DNA from 3 places in the Paenibacillus sp. S-12 genome. Region 1 is predicted to be linked to each of the others. Evidence: riboswitches for the same ligand, from Rfam matches in the RefSeq annotation. Region 1 holds a riboswitch; each other region holds the start of a gene.
What was found. Region 1 has a riboswitch for cyclic di-GMP ahead of NO352_RS00695 (CAP-associated domain-containing protein). Riboswitches for the same ligand answer to the same signal wherever they lie in the genome.
Positions count from the first base shown of each region.

Region 2: another riboswitch for cyclic di-GMP. It lies ahead of NO352_RS06540 (glycosyl hydrolase family 18 protein); the one in region 1 lies ahead of NO352_RS00695 (CAP-associated domain-containing protein).
Region 3: another riboswitch for cyclic di-GMP. It lies ahead of NO352_RS19055 (4'-phosphopantetheinyl transferase family protein); the one in region 1 lies ahead of NO352_RS00695 (CAP-associated domain-containing protein).

Region 1 covers NZ_JASIUF010000002.1:143,727-149,281, forward strand. The annotation lists gene NO352_RS00680 (serine/threonine protein kinase) at 21-932, shown strand; partial or broken gene NO352_RS00685 (endonuclease V) at 1,084-1,343, opposite strand; gene NO352_RS00690 (hypothetical protein) at 1,416-1,541, opposite strand; cyclic di-GMP riboswitch class I at 1,867-1,956, shown strand; gene NO352_RS00695 (CAP-associated domain-containing protein) at 2,085-4,757, shown strand; gene NO352_RS00700 (glycosyl hydrolase family 18 protein) at 4,989-5,555, opposite strand, start outside.
Region 2 covers NZ_JASIUF010000005.1:784,180-789,734, reverse strand. The annotation lists gene NO352_RS06555 (AzlD domain-containing protein) at 1-184, opposite strand, end outside; gene NO352_RS06550 (AzlC family ABC transporter permease) at 175-903, opposite strand; gene NO352_RS06545 (TrmB family transcriptional regulator) at 983-1,792, opposite strand; cyclic di-GMP riboswitch class I at 2,381-2,465, shown strand; gene NO352_RS06540 (glycosyl hydrolase family 18 protein) at 2,578-5,555, shown strand, end outside.
Region 3 covers NZ_JASIUF010000019.1:65,303-70,857, reverse strand. The annotation lists gene NO352_RS19060 (copper amine oxidase N-terminal domain-containing protein) at 1-1,704, shown strand, start outside; cyclic di-GMP riboswitch class I at 2,261-2,347, shown strand; gene NO352_RS19055 (4'-phosphopantetheinyl transferase family protein) at 2,431-3,150, shown strand; gene NO352_RS19050 (non-ribosomal peptide synthetase) at 3,178-5,555, shown strand, end outside.

The DNA.
Region 1 (5,555 bases):
CAGATCCTCTGGAGGAGACCGTGAAACCGGATTATGCTGATATTTGTTTGAAACGAAATTTTGTGCTTCATCAATCCTATAAAGTAAAGAAAGTAATCGCTTGCAGCGAGCTGGACATTGTATATGCGGGACAGAAACTAGAAGATGAAACAGTGGTCATCGTGAAAGAGTTCTACCCGAGGCAGGTAGCTCTTCGCGACCTCGACAAGCGAACCGTCCTGTGCCGCGGGCCCTCCGTTCAACGGCAATATGATGGGCTGCAGGAAGCTTTCCTGACGGAAACACAGATACTTCAGAAATTGAGCCATCCGAATATCGTTAGCCTTGTGGATCATTTCCAGGAAAACGGAACGCATTATATGATAATGGAGTATTGCAAGGGTATTTCGCTTGAACGCTTCATTGAAGAAGGAAGGCTTGTTTCCGTGGCCGATTTTCTGCGTGACACGATACTGCCGCTCGCATCTGCACTTGAATATGTTCACGGGCGTGGCATCATTCATCGTGATATCAAGCCGGCGAACATTATCATTGGAGAGGATGGCCAGCCGAAGCTGCTCGATTTCGGTTCTGCCGTATACTATGAGAAGACGGGACATCGAATTTTTACAAGCACGGGATATTCGCCGCTTGAATTTTACTCCGAAAAATCACGGCAGGGAGTCACGTCTGACATATACAGCTTTGCAGCTACGATGTATTTTTGCCTGAGCGGACGCACGCCAAATGATGTGACGAGGCGCTTGTTTCAAGGCGCTATTCCGATGATAGGAGCAGTAGCTGGAGCAGTAGTAGGAGTAGCAATGGGAGCAGCATTAGGCGGATTTGTCGGAGCGGCTGTGAGTACGAGTCTACTGGCAAGTGCTGCTGTCGCAGTACAGGGACGAGTCATGCTGGAGGTGGAGGCGCAAAAGGTGGGCTGCATCCGCTAAAATATCTGGCCGGTTTGTTCATGCAAGGACTCATCAGTCAATACGAGCACGAGAAAGCCAAGGATGCCTATTTATAGAAAGTGGCTGCTGGGCAAGGTGTATACAAGTGCGCGTCATATAGCAAGTTCTGGCGGTCTACAAGAGCTGGTTGGCATACCGTAGGTAATGAGATTCGGTGTCCTACGGAGACATAAATAGGATTTATATGATCCTGGGTTCTTAATACGACATCAATTTTGTCAGATTGATCAAATAGAGTTGCATATTCCCACTCTTTTGACTAGGTTCTTCGGAATCTCCAATTAACTTGGTTTTACCGCATCCTATTGCTGGAATGTTAAACAATACTCCCAAATGACTTGCTAATCCGAATCGTCTCGGATGAGCGACCCCTTGTCCATCACAGACTATTGTAATAGATATTTTACTGCACGCCTGTTGATTAACCAGATAAGCTCGATCTGCCAGCGGTTTTTATAAATCTCAGCGACTTGTTCTGCAGGAGAAGACATTTCTATGTACGGAATCCACCCATTCGCCATTGATGAACAGCTTCTTTGTGCTCTGCAGGAACCCTTCTACCTTCGGACTGATCTGAATCTGTGACAAGATGCAATCCTTCTATTTGGAAGTAGTACTGTGGTCGATAACTCGTACATTACATATGAATTCCCGGAGCAAGCAGATCAATCCCATTGCGAGGTCTTTTCGTGCATAGATATTGCTGGTAGCCTGAATAAGAGAGTAGTAGATCGATCACTTTCATGATCTTTTTTTAAATGGGGCAGCTTTATGGAAGAAGTGCATGACGAACATAAATATCGTACTGGGTTGATAGAACGGGGACTCGATGAATTTTACGTACCTATAGGCACAATTGTATACAAGCTGTTCATTTACATGTTACTATAGATGACATATAACCTGTGTAACATTTGGATAATGGCAAACCCTAGCGAAAGCAGGGGACGCAAAGCCACGGGTCTAATGCATTTCACGATGCGATGACAGCCGGGTTGCCCTAATTGCGACATTACGTGTGTCTTTTTTAGTGCTGCGCTGCCATTAGGGCGGCGCTTTTTTTGTGCTATTGTAAAGCGTCCCTGGTGTCCATCTAATTTGATCACAGAATGTAAAAGAATAGGAGATGTAATGATGCGGACACGTTGTACAGAAACCAACAACGCAATATACCAAGAACAGCATAAACACATTAAAGCAGGCAGAATGCGGCGCATGACGATTACAGCTAGCGCTGCGCTGTTGGCCGGGATGCTTATCCATCAGCCGACCCTTTATGCAGCGGACAAGCTGGTCGGTAGCAAGATTGCTGTCACGAAAACGAACAATGCTCCGCAGGCAGGGGCAGACCAACTGCAAGGCATCACCATAGGAATGAGCGAGGCTCAACTATTCCAAAAAATCGGACAGCCGGTTCGCAAGGATCTAAGTGAATATGGCTTCGAGTGGTATATTTACAATCAGGATTATAAACATTACTTACAAGTTGGTGTTCAGGACCACAAGGTCGTTGCACTCTATACGAATGCGAAGGATTCTTATGGCAGCATTGGATTCGGTTCAACCAAGCAGGAGGTAGAGGCAGCCTTCGGATCTTCCCTCAGTCAAATTAGGAAAGGCAATACGATTTACAATATGGACAACAGCGGACAATATAGCCTGTACAAGGTCGGCGACATGTATGCAACCGTGTTCTATGATCTCCATCAACGGAATACGGTGACGGCTGTCCAGTTTATTGCCCAGGATGTTGAACTGGCGTTCAAGGGGTACTTTGGCACGCCTAGCAAACGATTGCAGACAAGCTTTGAGCAACAAATCCTCGATTTGGCTAATGCTGTGCGTGTCCGCGAGGGCATGAAGCCATTGAAGTGGAATGAAAAGGCTGCGGGAACTGCTCGCAAGCATAGCGACGATATGGGGCTGAGAAGCTTCTTCGATCATAACAATCCGGACGGCAAATCCCCGTTCGATCGACTGAAGGCGGACGGAATCGTATACCAAAAGGCAGGGGAAAACATTGCTGCTGGACAGTCGAGTGCCATCTTCGTTCACGAGAACTGGATGAACTCGAAAGGACATCGTTCGAATATTTTGGGGGACTTTTCTCATCTAGGGGTTGGTGTGTACTTCGGGGGGAAATCAAATGTATATTACACACAGAACTTCGTCACGCCGAACTTCGTCGACGATAAAAAGTCCGATGTTGTATCTCCTAGCCTCAGCAAACCTAAGGTTTTGACAGGAGATCCATTAGATGTAAAGGTCGAATATTCCGTGTCGGAGGCAGTATATTCAGCTTCATTCAGTCTTACTTACGACAGCCGCTTAACTCTTTTAGATATAAAGCCAAGCGTTACGATGGCAACCTATCAAGAGTTGAACTATCCGGGTGTCCCACTTATCACGACAAAGAACATAACCGATTTACCTGATGGCCAGAAGCAATTGAATTACTCCGTAAATCTCAACGGAGGCGCCTATGAAGGAGACGGCGACATAGCAACCATCACTTTCTTGAGCGACCAAGAAGGAAAATATACCTTCAATCTTGCAAATACGAATCTATTCAATGCAAATAATGACCGGATCCGAATCGGTTACATTCACTCGTCTACCGTAGAAGTCATCAAGCCGTCTGTTCCGAATCCGAAGCCAGAGCTGCCAATTTCGTCTTCCTCATCTGGAGGCTCCAGAGGATCCAGTAGTTCTTCATCTTCGACTTCTGTAGAAGCAATTCCAGCCGGTAAGACGATGAAGGCAGGATTACTGGCAGAGACGAAGAAGGATCATGCAGTGAATGCGGAGTTCAAGATAAATGCGAATACCGTGAAAGAACAGTTGCAGGACAAAAATGCCAAGCAGGTTCAATCCGATATTAGCGATGTAAGCATGAAGGATTACAATAAAGTCTCCTTTACGCTGGACAAATCGGTCGCCAAGCTGCTGCAGGAATCAGGCAAGGATTTGCTTCTGTCTGCAGCCGAATTCGATATTACCATTCCGAATAAATCTATTGTGGAACTTATCGGAACGAGCGGACTCGAGCTTGTGGTGTCTCTTGCAGAGCATAAGGACAAAGGATTTAGCAATCATCATGGCGAGACGACCTTTACATCTCCGATGATCACGATCCGTGGGCCGCAAGAAGCAAAGAATATCCTGTTGGAAATCTCCTTGAAGCTGATGGGAGCTACAAAAGATATTCTTAAGGCAGGCGTGTACGCACAAACTCAAGGCGTAACAACAAATGCCTGGAGCTATAAACTGGCCGGAATGAAGGCATCTGATAAGAAGCATATTTCCTTCCAGGTCACGCAGTTCGGCACCTACACGATTGCAGAGCATGCAAGTTCCTTCAATGATCTTACTGCACATTGGGCAAAGGATGAAATTGAAGTCATTGCAGCTCACGGACTGCTGCGCGGCAAAGACAGCATACACACATTCAAGCCGAACGACGCTATTACCCAAGCGGAGTTCGCTACCTTGCTTGATCGCTTGACGAATAACGGCAAGACTTGGGAACAGCGGATTGCAGAGCCTGGGGCACGTAAACCGATTACTCGCGAAAAAATGGTCGTGATGCTTACGCGGGCATTGAAAGCTGATCTGTCCCATTCAAGCGCATCGCTTGGATTTAAGGATGAAGCACTCATCTCACAGGATGCAAAGACAGCCGTTGTGTACGCGGTGAGCAAAGGACTTATCAAAGGAACCACCGATAACAAATTTGATCCGGCGGGAACACTCACTCGAGCGCAGGCGGCAATCGTTTTGTACCGCGTGATAAACGAGCAATAAGATATTCATCATGGCACAAAAAGCAGAGATCCTAGATTATTACATAGGGTCTCTGCTTCTTTTTTTCCTTTTACGGGGTGTACCGCGTGATAGCGGTAATGCCGTCGGATAAGGGTTACGATTGTTGTTTCCTCAAAAAGCAGAGATTCTGCTTTCGGGAAGCTCTAATTTGAATTGCGTGAAACTTCTTACCTTTTACATCCTCATCGCTAAAGTATCATCTTGATCGGATTAATGCGGCAAGTCATTGGATACGACGGATTGCAGGGTGCGGTTTCTGTCCGCGTTTAATTCCCAGAACATCGCGCCGCGTAATCCTTTGTTTTTGATAAACTCATTTTTCAAATGAATGGACTGCTCGTCATCATACGAAATAAAGATTTTCGTAGACGGATTGTAGAGGAACGGAGTTTGCGTCGCACTGTTCCAGTAGCGGGTATAACCTTGGCCGGCAACTGTATATTTACCTGTGGAATCAGCAGACAGCAGGCCTGTGTTTTGCATGTGGGCAAAGTCATACGTCGAGCCGCTCGAACCGCCAGCAGCTTCTCCGGTACAGCTTTGATACAATCCGTTGTTATTTGGACCTGCGTTACATCCTTTCCAACCATATCCATAGAATGGTTCGCCTATGGTTATTTTATTGGCAGGAATGCCTTTATTCAAATAGTTGGTTACGGTGGAGTTGATGTTGAATTGACTGCTGCCGTTTGTGTTGGCTGGGTCGTTATACAATGGCGATACGATGCCGCTTGTGGCATCCCATGGACCGTAGTAGTCGTAGGTCATGATGTTGAT
Region 2 (5,555 bases), on a different contig from region 1:
CATGGATAAATATCTCTTGACCTATCAGAGCTGCTATGACAGAAATCGGAACATAATTTAACCATCGCATTCCCCATTCTGGCAATTCAAAACGACTAAGCACCATAAGAGGAACAACCCTTGGAAGGAACGTTACAAACGCTGAGCCGAGAATAATCAAAAAAATGTCCCATCTTACTTCCATTTTTCCACCACCATTCCTATTGTTGAGGCAATAATTGTAGCAATAATAACCCCCATACTGCTGGATAACACGAAAGAACTTCCCACTGCAATGATAACTGCGATAATGGCGACAAAGATATCCAGTTTGATTTTATTTCGCCCTAACATGGAGAGGATGAGAATGCCAATAAACATAGCGGGTAAGGCAAATGCTAGTCCGAATTTCTCAGGATTTGAAATCCATTGTGCCAAAAATGCTCCTGCTACATTAGCTGCAAGCCAATTGATATAAGCGGTTATGTTGAGGCCATGCATCCATTTCTCACTGATTCGTTTTTTCTTTGCAGCCTCGGTAATCGCGACACCGAATGTCTCATCGGTGAGTAGAGAGCCTACCAGCATGTTTCGAAGCGGAGAAAGATGCCGAAAATAAGGTGCTAGTGCTGCACTAAGTAAAATATGACGAAGATTAACAAAGAAAATCGTAATAATTATAGCAGTAAGCGAACTACTTGTTGCGATCATGCCTGCAGCAATAAACTGAGCTGAGCCCGCATAAAGAATTAAAGACATTAGAGCGATCTCAGCTATGCTAAGTCCCGCAGTTTTTTGGATCACGCCAGCAGCTAATCCGATACTTAAATACCCTAGTAAGGTAGGGATACAATCTTTTACTCCTTGGATAAAGCTGTCTTCATCTTTCTGAGTCGAATTCATTTGGACATTCGACAGACTCATTTCATCCCCTCCTTATTTTTAAACATTAGAAGCTAACACACTAACTACTATGAAAAAGAGAAAGAAAATACGGTTCAATTTATTTGAACCGTTTTCCAGTAACAACATGAAATAGGTTAGGGTCGTTTTTCCAAAGTGCTTCTGTTTTCTCTGGACCCACTTCTTTCACTAATTCTGAAAACATAATGTCATGTCTGATGTATTCCATCGCGATTAACACAAGTGCCGGGTCTTCTGTTTTTACCGCCCATGCCGGTGTGTTTGGCGAAAAGTTTGCAATTAATACTTCTTCATTGTCCCGTGCAACAATCGTTAAGCGACCATTCATACGTTCCTCAGCTACTTCTGGAGCCATATAATTGTGATGAGTCGTTACACCAAGCCGAATCTCAGGTGCTCCAAAAAGAATCGAAAAAACGTGAATATCCTCTTTTATCCGCCTATCTACAGCACCTTTTACAGAAGAGACTTGCGGTTCCCAAATCGACAACCATATTTCTTCTTCCGCTTTATCGATAATGTCAATCATTTCGGCCGCAACGCGTTCATCACTGCTGATGCGTCGAATGACATCTACTTCCTGTTCACTTTCTAACGCAGATAAATTCTTTTCCAGATAATCCATAGAATTATCAAAGTCATTACGCAAGCGACGGATTAATTCTTTTGCGGGTAAGGGTGCATAGGTTACAGGGTCAGAAGGTACTGTATAAACCGCACCTTTATCCATTAATTTTGCTAACACTTCGTAAATCGTTGAACGAGGTACACCTGACCTTTTACTTATTTCATATCCGGTAATGGGGAAATTTTTTAACAGCCCTATATACGCCTTACATTCATATTGCGAAAAGCCCCACTTCTGAAGTTCTTTAAAAAGTTCTTCCATGGCAACTCCTTTAGTAGTTAGTGTGTTACTTACTATAAAATAAAATGGATTACCTGTCAAAGCAATCCTGGTTCCGTTTTTGAAAAATGATCGTCAGCCCACTGTTTTATTCCTGATTCTCCAACTTATGGACGAGGTATAATTACCCAAAAACGAAGGATAAATCCTTTTAAATCCATCAAAGGAACTATTTAGTTGCATGAATTTGACTTATAAGGAAAGTTATATTCCGTTATTATTTTGCGAACTCTGGCTCGTTCACCCACACTGCAATACATCTCCCATCCTCCCTAAGACCTACTGCCCAAGCCTTTCCGGACATGAAGAATCTGTAAAAAAGCATTACAAGGAGTAACAAGGGAACGTTGCAGTTACAGGCTTGATGTCCAGTATCAAACCATATGGAATTAACATACATCCCCTTATTCCATCCGAATTTCAACATGATAGATTTCAACTGAATAATAATATCGTCCTATGTTCATATATTCACATTTGAGCCGCATGACCCATTAACGAAACGCGAAACTGCTGTATATTTAACGGTGTAAACATGTATCGTTATGCAAGAGTATGCATGTTTGCACAAGCACGACTAGGCAAAGCTAGGGAAATCTAGTGACGCAAAACTAAAGGGGCTAAGGAAGAAATTCCATGCCTGCCAGACGCCGATTAATAGAACCCCATCTCTATTAGTCGTATTCGTTGTTTCTGTATGATTCATGGCGAGATGCCCCACCCTAGCTGCCTATTAATAAAATCTATTGATAGGAAGTGAATAACGGATGAAGACTGGGAGAAAGCGGAGTGCCCGAAGATTGTTCGCAATGACGGTAATGACCATCATGATGTTCGTATCTTCGTTGGCGCCGGCTTACGCAGGAACGACTGTTTCCGCAGCACAGGAACCTGTGGTCAAAAATGCAACAAAGGAAATCCGGAATGTCATGTACTATGGCGATTGGTCAATTTGGGGAGGACAAGGAAACTTTTATCCCAAGGATATTCCGGCCGATCAATTAACCCATTTGAACTATGCGTTTCTCGATTTTGATGCCCAAGGCAACCTTGTATTTACGGACAAGGATGCGGCTGTAGAAGCGCCTGTCGGCCAGGATGGCGTTCAATGGCAAGCGGCCAATGCAGGCATCCTTATCGCCCTGCAGCAATTGCGCGCAGAAAACCCGAATCTGAAGATCGGCATCTCTCTTGGCGGATGGTCGAAATCAGGCGACTTCGCTGTCGTAGCAGCCGATGCTTCAAAACGGGCGAATCTGATCCAAAATGTCATGAAATTCATCAAGTACACAAACATGGACTTCGTGGATGTCGATTGGGAGTTCCCGGCTGAAGTTCGACAGCCCGATTTGGTCGATAATAAGAACGATGAAGGTACGAAATACGCCATGCCGGAGGACAAAAACAATTATATTTTGCTCCTGCAAGACATCAAAAACGCATTGAATAAGCAAGGAGCCGAGCTTGGTAAAGCATATGAACTGTCTGTTGCGCTTCCAGCGCCGAAGAGCAAGATTGATATCGGCATTGATGTGCCAAGACTGTTCAACATTGTAGACTTTGCCAACATTATGACTTATGACATGCGCGGCGCATGGGATGAAGTAAGCGGCCACCATACCGGCTTGTATACGAACCCGAACGACCCGCTCACGGGCAACAACCTGTCCATCGACGAGAGCGTGAATTATTTGATTCAGCAAGGTGCTGAGCCGAATAAGATTGTGATCGGGGCAGCCTACTATACTCGCGGCTGGGATAAAGTGTCGCAAGGATCCGATCCGAATCATCCGGGTTTATTCGGCGATGCGGCACTATCCGCGAAGGATGCGGATCTGACTCCATCCCGCGGCGCGGTTGGCGAAGCAGCGCTCGCTATTGGGGACGGCGGCCGCCGAACAGGGATTTGGTCTTATCGCAACCTCGACAAGCTGAAGGCCACTTACCCGAATCTCAAGGAATATTGGGATGATGCCGCCAAAGCTCCATATCTGTATGATGGGACAACTGGCGTATTCTACACGTATGACAATGAAAGATCTATTCAAGAGAAAACGAAATATGTGCTTGAAAACGGTCTGGGCGGCGTCATTGCTTGGATGGCTTCCAATGATGCCCCTACTACGGATCCTGCCAAGCGCGACAAATTAACAAAGGCAACGAAAGAAGGCCTCTTCGGAAGCCAGGCGTTGACAACACATGAAATCCAATATACCAAGCTGGACGTAACGGCGGATGTGAAACCGTATACTGAGGCTTGGGGCAACAGCAAAGGGTATGAAATTACCCTCTTCAATAACGAGTCTTTGACCGAATCGAATCAAGTGTTGAAAGCGGTGGAAAGAGGAGCAAAAACGGTTAAGCTGCCGAAGCTTTACATCCAAGCCGATGGGCCGTTGACTTCCGGCGATTATTTGGCGGGAACCGTAACGAATGAGAACGGTTACACGGTCGTCGATTTGAAATCGGTCTATGATGCAAAAACGATTGAAACTGGCAGATCCTATACGTTCAAACTGAAGGGAGATGCCAAGATTACAAGCATGGAGCTGGTTCAGCGGGTGTCGAATAACAGCCCGGAAATGAACAGACAACTCATTCTGGGTGATGAAGCTCCAAGCATGAATCAACCGCCTGTTTTGCATGGCGTAGCGGATCTGACGCTTACAGTCGGCGACGACTTCGATAAGCTGGCCGGCGTAACTGCTACGGACGCAGAAGACGGAGATCTCACATCACGTATTGCCGTGACGGGAGATGTTAATACGAATGCAGCCGGCAAGTATGAGCTGGTGTACTCCGTTACGGATTCGCAAGGATTAACGGTCGAGAAAAAACGCACCATTACTGTTGTCGAAGAAGCTCCAAGCAAGAATCAACCGCCTGTTTTGCATGGCATAGCAGATCTGACGCTTACAGTTGGCGACAACTTTGATAAGCTGGCCGGCGTAACTGCTACGGACGCAGAAGACGGAGATCTGACTTCCCGTATTGCCGTGACGGGAGATGTTAATACGAATGCTACGGGCAAGTATGAGCTGGTGTACTCCGTTACGGATTCGCAAGGATTAACGGTCGAGAAAAAACGCACCATTTCCGTTATCGAAGCGACAGCCCCGGGATATGATTTTGGGGTTGGCCAAGGAATCGAGTGGCCGAAGCAAGTCAATTCTCCATTCGTTGATATGGTTGCATGGGTTACCAAGCCAGGATACTCCAACAACGGCGCCCCTAACCTCGCTAGAATTTCCGAGGATACCGGCGTGAAATTTTTCAATCTCGGCTTTATTCAATCCAGTTCGCAGCAAATCGCGGACGGCAAAGTGCAATGGGGCTGGGGAGGATATTCCGTATTGAATGAAAAGAATGCGGATAACACCCAATACCAAGGGATTAAGCAGTCTATTCGGGAAATTCGCGAAATGGGCGGCGATGTCACGATCTCGCTGGGCGGTTTGAATGGCGTATCGTTTTGGGAAGTGACTCAAGACACCGATACCCTCTTCCATACGTATATGGAAATTGTTCAAGGCTATGGACTGACCCGATTAGACCTCGACATTGAGGGCGGCGCTCAGAACAAAGCGCTGAATGTCGCTAACGCGCAGGCGATTAAGAAGCTTCAGGATGCAACGGGAGTCGATATTGTATTAACACTTCCTGTACTGCCAAGCGGTCTGACTTCTGTTCAATTGGATGTATTGGAAGCTTACTTGTCTGCCGGCGTGGATGTCAAAGTCGTGAA
Region 3 (5,555 bases), on a different contig from region 1:
CGGGTTTCATCCAGCAATTATTATGATGTCTCGAAGAATGGCTATAGCATTACTTCAACATTGCCATCTAATATGCGTGATGTGAATGGCTCATTAATCCGCAGAGGGGAAACGTACCGTCTGTTCGTCATGTCAGTTTCGAATAGCAACTCTGACTACAATGCATTGTCGGGCGCATCCGATTCCATCAATATTTCGAATAACTCAACGGTATACAATGCTTCCAATGTAAGAGTAAGCGATGTAGGAGATTATAATGACGGCCGCGACATGATGGTTACCTTTAATCGTGCATCGGATGAATCGAATATTAGCCAGTATCGCATCATGGTTGTGAAATCAAGCAGATCGTATCGCTTTGATGTATCTGAAGCGAACAACGTATCCAGCTATAACTACACGTCAGTGAACACGAATGGAAGAGACATCAGCCTCAAGCTGAGCTCTACTGCTAGAGACGTAGATGGCGATCTGATCCGCAATGGAATCAGCTACCAAGTATACGTGCTTTCGGTTGGACGCGGCAGCTATGTGAATTCCTTGTCCAGCTCTTCAGATTCGATTACATTGTCTAACAATTCGACGGTCTATCCAGCAACGAACGTATCGGCGAGCAGTATGGGCGGCAATTACAATGATGGACGGAACATGGGGGTAACATTCAACCGTGCCGCAGATGAATCGAATGTGAATCATTATCGTGTCATGGTTGTGAAGTCTTCCAATGCAAGCCGTTTTAACCTGACGGAAGCGAACAGAGTAAACAGTTGGAACTCGACGGTCGTGAATCGTAATGGCAGCAGTTTGTCAACAGTACTTGGTTCGGATGCAAGAGATGTGGATGGTGCGCCAATTCGCAACGGTATTAGCTACCGGGTCTTTGTGCTCTCTGTAAGCGCGAATAATCAAGCGAACAATGCGTTGTCTGCTCCATCTCCTGAGGTTACGCTCAGAAGCAATGCCTCAGTTGATGTTGTAACGAATGTAGAAGCGAAGATTATTGGCGGAAACGGCAATGCCAGCGATATTGAAGTGGGCTTTGCTGCATCATCCAACAATTCTTATGTTAATGAATACCGCATTATGGTCGTTCGTGCTGATCAGTCTTATGCCTTTGACACATATAGTGCGGGACTTGTGAGTTCATCAAGCTATATTCGGGTTGGAAGCCAAAGTGGCTATGTGAGACAATCGCTGACAAGCAGCTTGCGTGATGTTCAAGGGAATGTCATTCAAAAAGGTATTGCTTACCGGGTCTTTGTGCTTACGGTAGCTGACAATAGAAGCGGCTCCTCGAATGCTTTGTCTTCGCCTTCTGGTGAATTTTCCTTGGTAGATCAATCCGTGCAGGCCCCTACGAATGTGTTTGTGGCGAGAGAAGGAGCGAATGAATTCAAGGCCTACTTCTCGAAGCCAAGCAGCGACAACGGAATTGCCTATTATGGAGTAATGGTCGTTCCTTCCGTATCGGCAGATTCATTCAACCTGGATCAGGCGAATCGTGTGGGAGGAAATAATTATAAATTGGTAAGCGTGTCGGGCGATGGATCGACCATGTTCTCGTTGTCCGATAATGATGTATACGGAAATCCAATTCGCACTGGTGTTGCCTATAAAGTATTTGTGGTGTCCGTAGCGGATGGACGATATGCAACGGTTAATGCTCTCTCAAATGCCTCTAATGAAATCATTGTTGGAAACTGATAGTAAATCAAGCCAATGGCAAACAGACTGAACGGCATAGAATAATAGCATTTTATAAGAGCCTCGAATGCATTTCGAGGCTCTTATGCATTCATAAGGGAATTATTTTAGGGATAAGAGGGATTTTTATGCTGGTATTCAATGATAAGGAGTAATTTTAACATTAGGTCTTCAATCGACAATTTTGTCGAATGAAAAAAGGAGAGGAAACGAATGGAAATGTTAGAAAAAACGCAGTTTAGGGGTGTTTTTGTCGGAAAAAAGTCGAAAAAACACTTAATTACAACTAAAAAATGACAAAAAATGATTGTCCGTGTCGAAAATTTGAAAATTGATATGAAAAGGTATTAATCTTTTCATTTAAGCAGCCGATATAAAATATGGGTCTGTAGTTGGATAATTGTGAACAGGTATCCAGCATGCTGATATGTAATATGTACTTTAGACCTAATCACGCGATACATGTCACAAGAACTAGTGCGTAAACAATGTTATGACATTCTTGCCTGGTAATCGATTTGCAACAATCAATGGAGACATCAAGAAGAACAACATCAGGATTAAAAGGCAAACCCAGTCGAAAGTTGGGGGCGCAAAGCCTCGGGCCTAACGTCTATTGGATTATGGCAGCCGGGCTGCCATTCGAGTTGCGGTAACCAAACAACGGTTATTTGGTGACAAGGCTATTCCCAATGGCCTTTTTTTTGCGCACAAAGGTTGGGGTAAATGATGGAAATTGTGTTGCTGAAGTGGGACGAATGTACTTCCTATAAAAACATAGCTTCGTTGATGGATCGATTTATCCCGTATGTTACGCCTGAAAAATACAAACGGTTAGACAGACTTCGAGAGCGTAAAGATCGTTACCGCGTGGTTGCAGCTGATATATTGGCTCGCATCCTGCTCTCTCGAGCGCTGAACCGATCGAACGACGAGATTGTTATTCGTACTCATTCATTCGGCAAGCCGTATATAGAGGGCAACCCGGTATTTTTCAACATCTCTCATGCCGGTGCATTCATTGCAGTGGCATTGGATAGAGCGCCAATCGGGATTGATATTGAGCAAGCAGGGGAATGGAGCATGGATGTGGCTAGGCTGATATGCTCGCCGCGTGAGCTGGAATTGCTTGCAAATACGGACGACTGCCGTGCGCGTCAGGAATTGTTTTTTTACATATGGACGGCTAAGGAAAGTGTGTTGAAGGCAATTGGTGTAGGTCTCAGTCAGCTTCCAAGCACTTTCGAAATCGTGCAGGAGACAGCCGTACCTGTACAGCGTAATCAATTATGGAAAGTTAATCATTATTATGTAAAGCAATATGTCGTTCCTGAAACAGGCTATTGTATGACTGTGTGCGCACAGCATATGGATTTTGCCAAGCAAATAGAGTACATCACATGGGAGCAGTTGACTCATTGGTTTATGAAATGGGTTGGATCGTGATAAAGGAGAGGACGAAGATTGGCTTTCATGGAATTGACAGTAGAACGATTGACAGGCTATGACGCACATTCTATTGAGCTGCCTGAGGAGACGTTGCGTCTTCTGAAGGATCATTCGACCGAGCATTCGGTCAAGTTGGAATCCGTCATATGCGGAGCGTGGGCAACGCTGTTGTCTCGTTTCTACAACTCACAGCAAGTAACTCTTCATGCCGTTCAATCGAGTAATGGCAATGGCAATCATACCGTAGTCAGCCAGGATGACGTGACCATGCAAGGAATTATGAACATTCATAACAGTTTGTTGGCTTGCACAGAAGGGCGTAACCTGACTTGCTCTGAAATAGGAATAGACAGCGATGTAGCAACATACTGCTGGTACGGAGCAGATGCTCAACCGATGCTTCCGGAGGGGACACAGGAATGCGGTTTGCATTGCTGCATCCAATCTGTTGATGGAGTTGGTTCGACACTGCTGTTTACCATGTACTATAAGGAAAATCATTTCCAATTATCGACGGTGGAGAAGCTGGCGGAGTATTTCCTGCAACTGTTGCAGGAAATGGTTAAGCACCCTCAGAAGCGCATTGGCGAACTGGAGATGTTAACGGAGCAGGACAAGCACCAGTTGATCGAAGGAATGAATCAGACTCGGGTAGATTACCCGCATACATTTACAGTTCCGGCACTGTTCGAGGAGCAGGCGCAGCTTCATCCTGACCGGGTGGCTGTAAAGGAAGATGGCCGTGACCTGACATATCGTGAGCTGAATGTGCGTGCGAACCAATTAGCGCGCAGATTGCAGAGTCGGGGCATTGGCCGTGAGCATTCCGTTGGGATTATGGCAGAACGAAGTGCGGAGATGGTTATAGGGATATTGGCTATCCTCAAGGCAGGGGGAGCTTATGTACCTATTGATCCGGATCATCCTCAAGATCGCATTCAGTACGTTTTGGAAGACAGCCGCACGAAGCATGTGCTGTTAAGCCGTTCATCACAGGCGGATTTGCCTGCTAACATGGAGCTTATCTATATTGATGACCCGACACTTGCTGATGAGTCAGGAGATAATTTGGCATCTATCAATCAGCCGGAAGATCTTATTTATATTATTTATACATCTGGATCGACAGGACGGCCTAAGGGCGTTATGGTTACCCATCGCAATGTCGTTCGCCTAGTTAAGCGAACGAATTTTGTGAAGTTTAACGAAGGCGATCGAATTTTGCAAACGGGGTCATTGGTGTTTGACGCCTCAACATTTGAAATATGGGGCTCGTTGCTGAACGGCTTAGGTCTGGTTCTCATAGACAAGACAGTCATTTTAGATGCAGAACAATTAGAGCAAGCACTCGTTCGCCACGGTGTAACGACCATGTTCTTAACAACAGCGCTTTTCATTCAATTGGTGGATCGCAATCCACGCATTTTTGCGCCTTTGCGTCAATTACTCGTAGGTGGAGAGCTGATGTCGCCGAAGCATTTCTATCGTGCAGCCAAGGAGTGTGCACCGATCGACATCTCGAATATCTATGGGCCTACGGAAAACACCACCTTCTCGACTTCCTATCTGATGAAGGAGGAAGGAGAGGGCACGATCCCAATCGGTACACCGATCACGAACTCAACTGCCTATGTCGTAAATAATTATGGCATGCTGCAGCCGATTGGAGCTGTAGGAGAGCTGTGGGTTGGTGGTGAAGGTGTAGCACGCGGCTATCTGAACAAGGAAGAAATGACGCGCGATAAGTTCATCGATAGTCCATTTGTGACTGGTGAGCGCATCTACAAGACGGGTGACCTTGTTCGCATGTTGCCAGACGGAAACCTGGAATTCGTGGGACGCAAGGATCATCAGGTAAAAATTCGTGGCTATCGCATGGAGCTTGGCGAGATTGAAGCGCAAATTCATACGCATGAACAGGTAACGGAAGCATTGGTTGTTGCCTTCGAGGAAGCGCCTGGTCAGAAGGCGCTATGTGCTTATATTGTCGCAGATGAAGATATGACAGCCGCTATAATGCGCGAGTATTTAGCCCAGCATTTGCCGGAATTCATGGTGCCAGCTTACTTCATGTTCTTGGAGCGGATGCCGCTGACGATCAACGGGAAGATCGATCGGGCCAAGCTGCCTCAGCCTGAGAAGCAGGAGCGCATGTCCGCTAACTATCAAGCGCCGACAACGGCGACTGAGAAGAAGCTGGCGAAGATTTGGGAGGAATTGCTCGGAATATCCCCAGTCGGTACGGAGGATCATTTCTTTGAAATAGGCGGACACTCCTTGAAGCTGGGGCAGCTGCAGGCACGTATTTCGGCTGAATTCCATGTCTCGTTATCCTTTAAGGATTTGTTCTCTAATCCATTTGTCGGCAAGCTTGCTGCACAGATTGATGGAGGAGCGGAAGC